DNA from 2 places in the Bacillus sp. Brlt_9 genome. Region 1 is predicted to be linked to the other one. Evidence: predicted binding sites of a transcription regulator. Region 1 holds the regulator's gene; the other holds the start of a gene.
What was found. The regulator Rex, encoded in region 1, represses fermentation and respiration genes when NADH is low (regulators of the CRP and FNR family bind a similar motif). The targets are predictions, from matches to a motif close to TTGTGAAATATTTCACAA.
Positions count from the first base shown of each region.

Region 2: the regulator Rex is predicted to act here: its motif matches at 3,372-3,389, upstream of VF726_RS00985 (formate/nitrite transporter family protein).

Region 1 covers NZ_JAYJLO010000023.1:8,899-14,239, reverse strand. The annotation lists gene VF726_RS31155 (ABC-F family ATP-binding cassette domain-containing protein) at 1-1,837, opposite strand, end outside; gene VF726_RS31150 (redox-sensing transcriptional repressor Rex) at 2,025-2,654, shown strand; gene VF726_RS31145 (YdiK family protein) at 2,684-2,875, opposite strand; gene VF726_RS31140 (CPBP family intramembrane glutamic endopeptidase) at 2,872-3,618, opposite strand; gene groES (co-chaperone GroES) at 4,020-4,304, shown strand; gene groL (chaperonin GroEL) at 4,343-5,341, shown strand, end outside.
Region 2 covers NZ_JAYJLO010000001.1:185,141-190,481, reverse strand. The annotation lists gene VF726_RS01005 (MaoC family dehydratase) at 1-415, shown strand, start outside; gene VF726_RS01000 (alpha/beta-type small acid-soluble spore protein) at 563-748, shown strand; gene VF726_RS00995 (TrkH family potassium uptake protein) at 863-2,182, shown strand; yybP-ykoY riboswitch at 2,221-2,386, shown strand; gene VF726_RS00990 (TerC family protein) at 2,477-3,271, shown strand; gene VF726_RS00985 (formate/nitrite transporter family protein) at 3,474-4,325, shown strand; gene VF726_RS00980 (cyclic-phosphate processing receiver domain-containing protein) at 4,353-4,664, opposite strand; gene VF726_RS00975 (prepilin peptidase) at 4,679-5,341, opposite strand, start outside.

The DNA of each region.
Region 1 (5,341 bases):
CATATATTTCTGGTAAGCAAAGTTGATCTTCTAACGTAGCAATTTCTTCTTCAAATTGTACAATATTTTGTTCTAGTTCCTCGATTTTTCGAGTACGTTGACGCTCTAACTTTTTGCGCTCTTTTTCTTCAAGATAATTTAATTTTTCTGGAGCTACAGTTTTTTGAACAGGTGCCTGATTTTCTTGCTGTTCTTGTTGTTCAAATTCAGCACGTTCAATCATCTCATTTTTCTTTTCAACGTAGTAATCGTAGTCACCTAAATATTCCTGCGCACCTTCTGTTGATAACTCAACAACGGTCGTCGTTACACGATTAATAAAGTAGCGGTCATGTGAGACAAATAAAAGAGTACCCGGATAATCAATTAAAGCATTCTCCAAGATTTCTTTACTATTTAAATCAAGGTGGTTCGTAGGCTCATCGAGAATTAATAAATTCGATTTTTGCATCATAAGTTTTGCAAGAGCTAACCGAGCCTTTTGTCCACCACTAAGAGAAGATACTGGTTTTAGTACATCGTCTCCTGTGAATAAGAAATTACCTAGTATTGTGCGAATTTCTTTTTCAGGCTGCAATGGATATTCATCCCATAATTCATTTAAAACTCGCTTAGAAGATGTTAAGTTAGCTTGTTCCTGATCATAATAACCAATAGATACATTGGATCCGAAAGAAACATCACCATGTAATAGTGGTAACTTATTCACAATGGATTTCAACAATGTGGATTTCCCAATTCCATTTGGACCAACTAAAGCAACACTATCCCCACGAGTTAAGCGCATTGTTACATGTTCAATAATCGGATCCTTATCATAGCCAATAGTTGCATCCTTTACTTGTAAAACATCATTTCCACTTTGTTTTTCGATATCGAAATGGAAGGAAGCCGACTTAGAGTCACCTAATGGTCTTGTTAATAGTTCCATACGGTCTAATTGTTTACGACGGCTTTGCGCACGTTTTGTTGTAGATGCACGAGCTATATTTTTTTGAACGAAGTCCTCAAGCTTAGCGATTTCATCTTGTTGTTTTTCATAACGTTTCATTTCTTGCTCGTATAGTGCTGATTTTAAATCTAAATATTTACTGTAGTTACCAACAAATCGTCTGCTTTCTTTATTCGAAATTTCATATACTTGTGTAACGAGTTTATCTAAGAAATAACGGTCATGGGAAACGATTAGTATTGCGCCAGGATAGCCTTGTAAATATTGTTCAAGCCATGTTAATGTTTCGATATCTAAATGGTTTGTAGGCTCGTCCAAAATAAGTAAGTCTGGTTTCGTTAATAATAATTTACCGAGAGCTAATCGTGTTTTTTGTCCACCACTTAATGTGGAAATTGTCGTCTGGTGCGTTTCAACTGGGAAGCCAAGACCACTTAAAATCGAACGGATATCTGCTTCGTACTGATAGCCACCTTGATCTTTATAATCTAATTGTAATTGGTCATAGTCAGCTAATAATCGTTCATATATAGCCTCGTTTGAAAAGTTTTCTTCTTTTCCCATCTCTTGCTCTAGCCTTCGAAGTTTTGTCTCCATTTGCTGCAAGTGTGTAAAGACGGTTAACATTTCATCCCAAATTGTTAAAGACGTTTCTAACCCGGTATTTTGAGCTAAATATCCGATTGAGACATCTTTCGGTTTTATAATTTCGCCACCATCATGAGATAACTCACCAGCTATTATTTTTAATAATGTAGATTTTCCGGCTCCATTTCGTCCGACTAATGCGATACGATCTTTCGTTTGAACTTCCAATTTTATGTTTGCAAGAATCGTTTCTGCACCGTATAATTTCGAAAGCGCGTTTACTTGTAATAAAATCAATGTTTTCACCTCAAATAATTTCTTAACTTTGCCATGTTTATATTTCTCAATCATACTAAAAATAGTGTATAGTTTAAAATACAGAGAGAATACTTCTTCTTTCTATTATACAAGGAATTTAATAAGTGCTAAACTTCTGTATTTGATTAAAGCATATGAATAAAGATAGGAAGAGAGGAGAGGTTATATGGATCAGCAGAAAATTCCACAAGCCACTGCTAAGAGATTGCCTCTATACTATCGATTTATCCAAAATTTATCTCTATCTGGTAAGCAACGTGTTTCATCAGCCGAATTAAGTGAAGCGGTAAAAGTTGATTCCGCAACGATTCGAAGAGATTTCTCATACTTTGGAGCGTTAGGGAAAAAAGGATATGGATATAACGTAAATTATTTATTATCATTTTTCCGTGAAACACTCGACCAAGATGATATAACACGTGTAGCACTTATTGGAGTAGGTAATTTAGGGACCGCTTTCTTACATTATAATTTCACGAAAAACAATAATACAAAAATTGAAATGGCGTTTGACGTTAGTGAAGAGAAAGTTGGAACAGAAATCGGGGGTATTCCTGTATATCATTTAGATGAATTAGAAGAACGTCTATCAACTGATATACAAGTGGCAATATTAACAGTACCAGCTACAGTAGCACAATCTGTAGCAGATAGATTAGCTGAAACTAGTGTGCATGGTATTTTAAATTTCACACCAGCACGCTTAAATGTGTCAGACAATATAAGAATTCATCATATTGATTTAGCAGTAGAGTTACAAACACTTGTTTACTTTTTGAAGAATTATCCACAATAAAACGCAGAGGTCGCTTCCTCTGCGTTTTATTATTGTTTTTTCTTTGTGAATTTAACTAAGATAAGGCGAAGTGCCAAATTAAAATCAATTGTTGCCATAACTGCAAATAGTATTGTCCACATATTCCAAATTGTATCTGTTACGTTTGTAATGGCGAAGCGGGTAAAGATACATCCTAGAAGGAAGTACAATGCAGCCATGAACAATGGTGAGTTTCTCATAAAAATCCTCCGATAAAGCCTTGCATTTTTTCAGCTTCTTTAATCATTTCTTGAATTTGTTCATTGCTCATTAAAACTTGAGCAACTGCAACTAATGTATTCATTGCAACATGAGCTGCGATAGGGACGATAATACGCTTCGTTTTTACATATAAAAAGGCGAATACGAGTCCCATAGAAGTGTATACCAATAAGTGAGTGAAATCAAAATGAATTGCTGCGAATACGAGAGAACTAATAATAGCAGCAATAAAGAAGTTGAACTTCTTATAAAGTGTACCAAATAAAATTTTTCTAAATACGATTTCTTCCAAAATAGGTCCTATTATAGATATAACAATAAGGAACCAAGGTGTCGTTCTTGCGATATCCATAAGTCTTGCTGTATTTTCAGATCCAGGTTTAATTCCTAATAAACGCATTTCTATCATACCGGCAATACTTTGCGAGAAAAATGCTAAGAAGAACCCGATAAAAATCCAACCGATCGTAGCTGGAACCGAAGAGCGCATTGTATCTAAACGTCTGTCACGAATATCTGTTCTAAGTAACCAAAGTACGATACATAATGCAATAAAGAAGCTAATGATTGCCCAGTGGCCAGTTATGAGTTGGAATTTCTCCTCCCTAGTAAATCCCCTGTTATCATAAAGTCCAGTTTTCAGGAGAAGCGGTAATCCAGCAATGGATGATAACTGCATTAAAATGTATGTAACGATAACCCACCAATATTGTTTTTTCAAATGGTTTAACCATCCTTTCTAACTCTAGTGTATGAGATAAGGTAGGATAACATGTACATATGCTACCTACGATATAAACCTCACGTAAATTATGTTTTTTTCGTAAATCCTTATTTGAAATTATAATAGAAGACAGGAGAAAGTTGTGTGTGTAGCGAAAACAACTTAGGGTGTCCTTTCATATTGTAACATACGAGTAGTGGAAACAACGATTCATATGGTAAAGGTAGAAGAAGATAGACTCTATATAGAAAAGTGTATAGCTGAATTTGCGAAAAAATTATGATTTTTTTACTTGCAAAAGAAATTGAGATTATTTATTATTATAAGTGTGTTAGCACTCGGGTGACTTGAGTGCTAATAAATAAAATTTACATAACAAAATGAGGAGGTTATTGTTCATGCTAAAGCCATTAGGTGATCGCGTTGTAATTGAGCTTGTTCAAGCAGAAGAAAAAACAGCAAGTGGTATTGTATTGCCAGACACTGCAAAAGAAAAACCACAAGAGGGTAAAGTTATTGCAGTAGGTACTGGTCGAGTGCTTGAAAATGGTGAGCGTGTTGCTTTAGAGGTAGCAGCAGGTGATCTTATCATCTTCTCAAAATATGCAGGTACTGAAGTGAAATACGAAGGTACTGACTACTTGATTTTACGTGAAAGTGACATTCTAGCAGTTATCGGTTAATTATATAAATCTTAAAAAATCCAAGGGGGTCAATTATTATGGCAAAAGATATTAAATTTAGTGAAGAAGCACGTCGTTCGATGCTTCGCGGTGTCGACACTCTTGCAAACGCAGTAAAAGTAACGCTTGGACCAAAAGGTCGTAACGTTGTACTTGAGAAAAAATTCGGTTCACCACTTATTACAAATGATGGTGTAACAATCGCAAAAGAAATCGAATTAGAAGATGCATTCGAAAACATGGGTGCGAAATTAGTAGCAGAAGTTGCTAGCAAAACAAATGATGTAGCTGGTGACGGAACAACAACTGCAACTGTATTAGCGCAAGCTATGATTCGTGAAGGTCTTAAAAACGTAACAGCTGGTGCGAACCCAATGGGTCTTCGTAAAGGTATCGAAAAAGCTGTTACTGCTGCAATTGAAGAATTAAAAACGATTTCTAAACCAATCGAAGGTAAATCTTCTATCGCACAAGTAGCTGCTATTTCTGCAGCTGACGAAGAAGTAGGTCAATTAATCGCTGAAGCAATGGAGCGCGTTGGTAACGACGGCGTTATTACTTTAGAAGAATCTAAAGGATTCACAACAGAATTAGACGTAGTAGAAGGTATGCAATTTGATCGTGGATATGCATCTCCTTACATGATTACTGATTCTGACAAAATGGAAGCGGTTCTTGATAACCCATACATCTTAATTACTGATAAAAAGATTTCTAACATCCAAGAAATCTTACCAGTATTAGAGCAAGTGGTACAACAAGGTAAACCACTTCTTATCATCGCTGAAGACGTAGAAGGCGAAGCATTAGCTACATTAGTAGTGAACAAACTTCGTGGTACATTCAATGTAGTAGCTGTTAAAGCTCCTGGATTTGGTGACCGTCGTAAAGCAATGCTAGAAGATATCGCAATCTTAACTGGTGGCGAAGTAATCACTGAAGAATTAGGCCGTGACTTAAAATCTGCTACAATTGAATCTTTAGGACGCGCTGGTAAAGTTGTTGTAACGAAAGAAAACACAACTGTAGTTGAAGGT
Region 2 (5,341 bases), on a different contig from region 1:
TCCAGAGCTTCGTTATGATGAGATTCAAGTCGGTGATCAAGCATCCCTTACAAAAACGATTACGGATGAGGACGTTATCAATTTTGCAAAATTAACTGGAGATGTGAACCCTATTCATATTTTAGATTCTTTTGCAAAAACGACAATGTTTAAAGAACGTATTGCTCATGGCATGCTCGTTTCCAGTTTCATTTCGACGATTCTTGGTACGAAACTCCCTGGCAAAAACACGATTTATTTATCTCAAAACGTTTCATTCCGTGCTCCTGTCAAAATCGGCGATACACTTCGCGTTGTGGCAGAAGTTATAAAAAAACGGGACGATAAAAAAATCATTACGTTACAAACAAACATATACAACCAATCCGATGATGTTGTCGTGGAAGGTACAGCGACAATACTGAAAAAAGAGTAGCAAATTTGCTACTCTTTTTTCTATCCAATAACTTCTAATCACACCGATTACTTCCGCGTATGAGTACGCCCGTTCCACATAAAATAACGTTACCAGTTTAGATAAGTACTTAGCTGAACTGGACTACTCATAAGGATGTGTATCAACATGGTAAAAACAAACAAATTACTAGTTCCAGGTGCGGAACAAGCACTTGAACAATTTAAATATGAAATCGCACAAGAATTCGGCGTAAGCTTAGGATCTAATACAGCATCTCGTTCTAACGGTTCAGTTGGCGGTGAAGTAACGAAACGACTTGTTGCTTTAGCTCAACAACAATTACGTGGATAATACTATAACATATGGCTTAGAGGCAGATATTCTCTGCCTCTTTCTATTTTTAACATACCTAATCGTGCTTTTTCACATACTAGTAAGAGCAAACTGAAAGGAACGATATATAACATGAAACGGATTAACATTAGCATGAGTCCTCCCCGCGTTCTTACTTTATCTTTCATTATGTTATCCATTGTGGGCACATGCTTATTAAAGCTACCAATTGCTACAACAACGTCTATTTCATGGCTCGATGCTTTATTTACAACCGTTTCTGCTTGTACGGTTACAGGGCTCGGTGTTGTGGACACTGGGAAAGTATTTACCTTATTCGGCCAATGTGTCATTTTAACGCTTATACAAGTGGGCGGACTTGGCATTATGAGCTTTGCCGTTTTAATTGCGATTATGCTCGGCAGAAAAATCGGTCTTCAAAACCGAATTTTACTACAACAAGCGTTAAATCAAACAAATATTGGAGGCGTCATTCGTCTTGCCAAAGCATTATTTTTATTCTCTTTTACAGTCGAATGTATCGCTACTTTGTTTCTCTCTTTTGAATGGGTACCAAAATACGGGATTGCTAAAGGGCTATATTATAGCTTTTTCCATTCAATTTCAGCCTTTAACAATGCTGGTTTTTCTGTGTGGAGCGATAATTTAATGTCGCATTCTCATAGCATTCTTGTCAATCTTGTTATTTCCTCTCTCATCATTTTAGGCGGGATTGGTTTTACAGTAATCGTAGATATAAAAAGAAAGAAAAACTTTAAAAACCTTACTTTACATTCAAAACTTATGCTTTCTTCTACTCTAATCGTCAATATTATTGCTACCGTGTTTATTTTTATATTCGAGTTCCATAACTCCCTTTCTATGAGAGGGTTTACTCCCTTTGAAGAAGGAATGGCCGCTTATTTCCAGGCCGTTTCAACGCGAACTGCCGGGTTTAATACGGTTGATATTTCCGCATTATCCAAACCTTCCCTACTATTAATGATGCTCCTTATGTTTATTGGTGCCGGTAGTGCTTCAACTGGTGGTGGAATTAAGTTAACGACATTTTTAATTATGTTTTTTGGCGTATTTAAATTTTTACAAGAACAAGATGATATTGTCGTATTTAAAAAATCTATTAAAGATACTCTCATTGTCAAATCATTAACCATTACTATTATTTCCATTTCATTTATCTTTTTTGCTATTTTAATTTTGAGTATTACTGAGCGTGTTCCTTTATTGATGAGTGCTTTCGAAGTATTTTCAGCATTTGGTACTGTTGGTCTCAGTATGAATTTAACTCCCCACTTAACTATGATCGGAAAAGCTATTATTATCTTTATGATGTTTTTTGGGAAGATGGGACCTTTAACACTTGCTTTTTCATTTGCACGTAAAAAGAACCGGAAAATAAAATATCCGAATGAAGATATTTTAACTGGTTGACAACCGTATAAATTATCCATATAATGAGAATACAATAGCATATCTCCAAAGGGGAGTAGCGTCCAAGAATACTTCTTGGAAACAAAGTCGTCATTACGTAGAACTTAGTTCTTCCGGCTTTGTTGGCATTTTCATTACATATGTCTAGCAAGACCTTTGCCTATTAACGGCAGAGGTCTTTTTTGTATTCATTACCAAATTCTTCCAAAGTTAATAGGCAGGAGTATGGGGAAACTAAATAGTGGGGAAATTCTTCACTTATTTAGTACTTATAGAAATGAGAGGAGAATGTACATGGATGTATCATTATTATTGGAGTATGGTTGGGTATTACTCATCCTAATTGCACTAGAGGGGATTTTAGCAGCTGATAACGCTCTTGTTCTTGCAATTATGGTAAAACATTTACCAGAAGAAAAACGTAAGAAAGCACTATTTTACGGATTAGCGGGGGCATTTGTTTTCCGTTTCGGATCGTTATTTATGATTTCTTTCTTAGTCGACGTATGGCAAGTGCAAGCAATCGGTGCCCTTTATCTTATGTTTATCGCTGGTAATCACTTATTTAAAACGTATGTTAAAAAGAATACGGATGAAGAAACAGAAGAAAAAGAAGCAAAGAAAAAACAAGAGAATTTTTGGTGGACTGTATTTAAAGTTGAGGTTGCTGATATCGCCTTCGCAGTTGATTCTATTTTAGCTGCTGTTGCATTAGCAATGACTTTACCAAAAACAGGCTTAGGTACAATTGGTAGTCTTGATACTGGGCAATTCGTTGTAATCTTTGTAGGTGGACTTATCGGATTAATAATTATGCGATTTGCAGCAACTGCTTTCGTACAAATCTTAAAACGTAAACCAGGACTTGAAACTGCAGCATTCTTAATCGTAGGTTGGGTTGGTGTGAAATTAGCAGTTTATACATTAGCACACCCTGCATTAAATGTAATTCCACATTCATTCCCAGAATCTACACCATGGAAGCTTACATTCTGGATTGTATTAGTCGGAATCGCAGTTGGCGGTTGGTTCTTCTCGAAAGAAGTAGAAGTAAAAGTAGAAAAGAATTTAGACGAAAAAGCGCTGTAATTACAGCGCTTTTTCTTTTTCCTTTCTCCCTCTCAATGTCCAGAAAAATTTCTATTATACTATCTTTTGTAAACGTTTTCTTAATGTATGTATGTCCTTTTTGTGAAACATTGCACAAACTTATTGAAACTATGACCGAATCCATGTACTTTATTCATATAAGGAGTATTTATAGATGATGTATTAAAGGAGCGTATTACTCATGCTAGAACAAGGATTAGATTATGTTGTCAAACTGGCTAAGAGCAAAAAACAAATGCTAGATACAAACCCGATGCAATATTTCATTCGTGCCGCACTTGCGGGTATTTATATCGGTTTTATTATTGTACTATGTTTTAAATTAGGTAACTTTTTTCACATTGCAGATTCACCAGCAACTTATTTAGCGGCTTCTATGTTTTTCGGAATTGCCCTTGTCCTTATTATATATGGCGGTGCTGAATTGTTTACTGGAAACACAATGTACTTCACTGTAGCAACTTTAAGAAAAGAAACAACGATTTCTGATACACTTCGTAACTGGGTCGCTTGTTATGCAGGGAATTTAGCTGGCGCTTTATTCTTTGCCTTACTATTTTATGCAACTGGAATTTTCGAAGCAATTGATCACGGGCATTTCATGAATAAAGTAGTAGAAGGAAAAATGAATACACCTACAATGCAATTATTCTTTAAAGCAATTTTATGTAACTGGCTTGTATGTCTTGCTTGTTTCTTACCTTCTCAAGTGAAAGGTGATACAGCAAAAATTATGATGATGATGCTACTTGTTTTCACATTCTTCTTATCTGGTTACGAGCATAGCATTGCAAACTTATCACTGTTTGCCTTATCTTTAGTTTCACCGCATCCGGAGACAATTTCTTTTGCAGGTGCTATTCATAACTTAATTCCTGTTACAATCGGTAACATTATTGGCGGTTCCGTATTTGTCGGTATGGTTTATCATTACTTAACAAAGAAAGCACCTACTGTTGAACAGGAAGAAACTGAATTAGCAGCAGTTCAAACAGAGGAAATCATTCCTTTACAAGCCCATATGAAACATTAAAAACTCCAAAGTTTTACTTTGGAGTTTTTAGCTCCCCACATATTTAACAATAAGGTGAGGATTAATTTCCCCTTCTTCCTTTCCCTTATTAATCCTCTGTTTCATCTTGTGCATACCGCTGACATCATTCGTATGAAAGTGCATTTCATTTACATATAAACCCTCTTTACAAAAAGCATCTACAAAATCTAACCCGCTTTTTTCTCCCCATCCCATGTTAAAATCAAGGGAAAGAATATTCACATTATAATCCCGAACTATTTGCAAAGCACGTTCTACTGTAGTTACGAGCACATACCCGTATGGACAACTTCTTTGATCATCCATATATAGATTCATGTTCTATCCCCTCTCTATTTTGCATACGTGATCAACATGTAACATATTGCCCCAAGGCTAATAAAAGGACCAAACGGAATTTGAGTCCTCATTTTCACACGCTTTAATACGAGACCAACTCCAAAGAAACAAAGACTAAGGCAAGAGGCTAAAAATAAAATCATAAAAACCCCTTTCAGTCCCACTATAAATCCAAGTAGCGAAAGTAATTTTACATCACCTCCCCCAAGCCCTTCTGGATATATCTTTTGCATGCAATATAACAAAATGAATATAACGCCACTACCAACTATACTATCTGGCCAAGTGACTAACGGTACAAAAATACATTCTAAAATGAGTAAACAGGCAAACCAAGCTAAAATACGATTTGGGATTAACATATATATGTAATCTGTAACTGAAATAATAAGAAGTAATGAAAAAAGCGATAAAATGATAATAAGCTCTCTTTCCACCCCGATCATATATACCGTAAGAAAAAATATCATTCCGGTTATAAGTTCAAATACTACGTACAAAATTGAAATTTCATTCTTACAATTCGTACAACGTCCCCCTTGTATACAAAAAGAAATAATTGGAATCAATTCTTTTGGCTTTAGCACATACTTACAATAATGACAATGTGAACGAGGGACAATGATAGACTCCCCTAGTGGAACTCTCATCGCAAT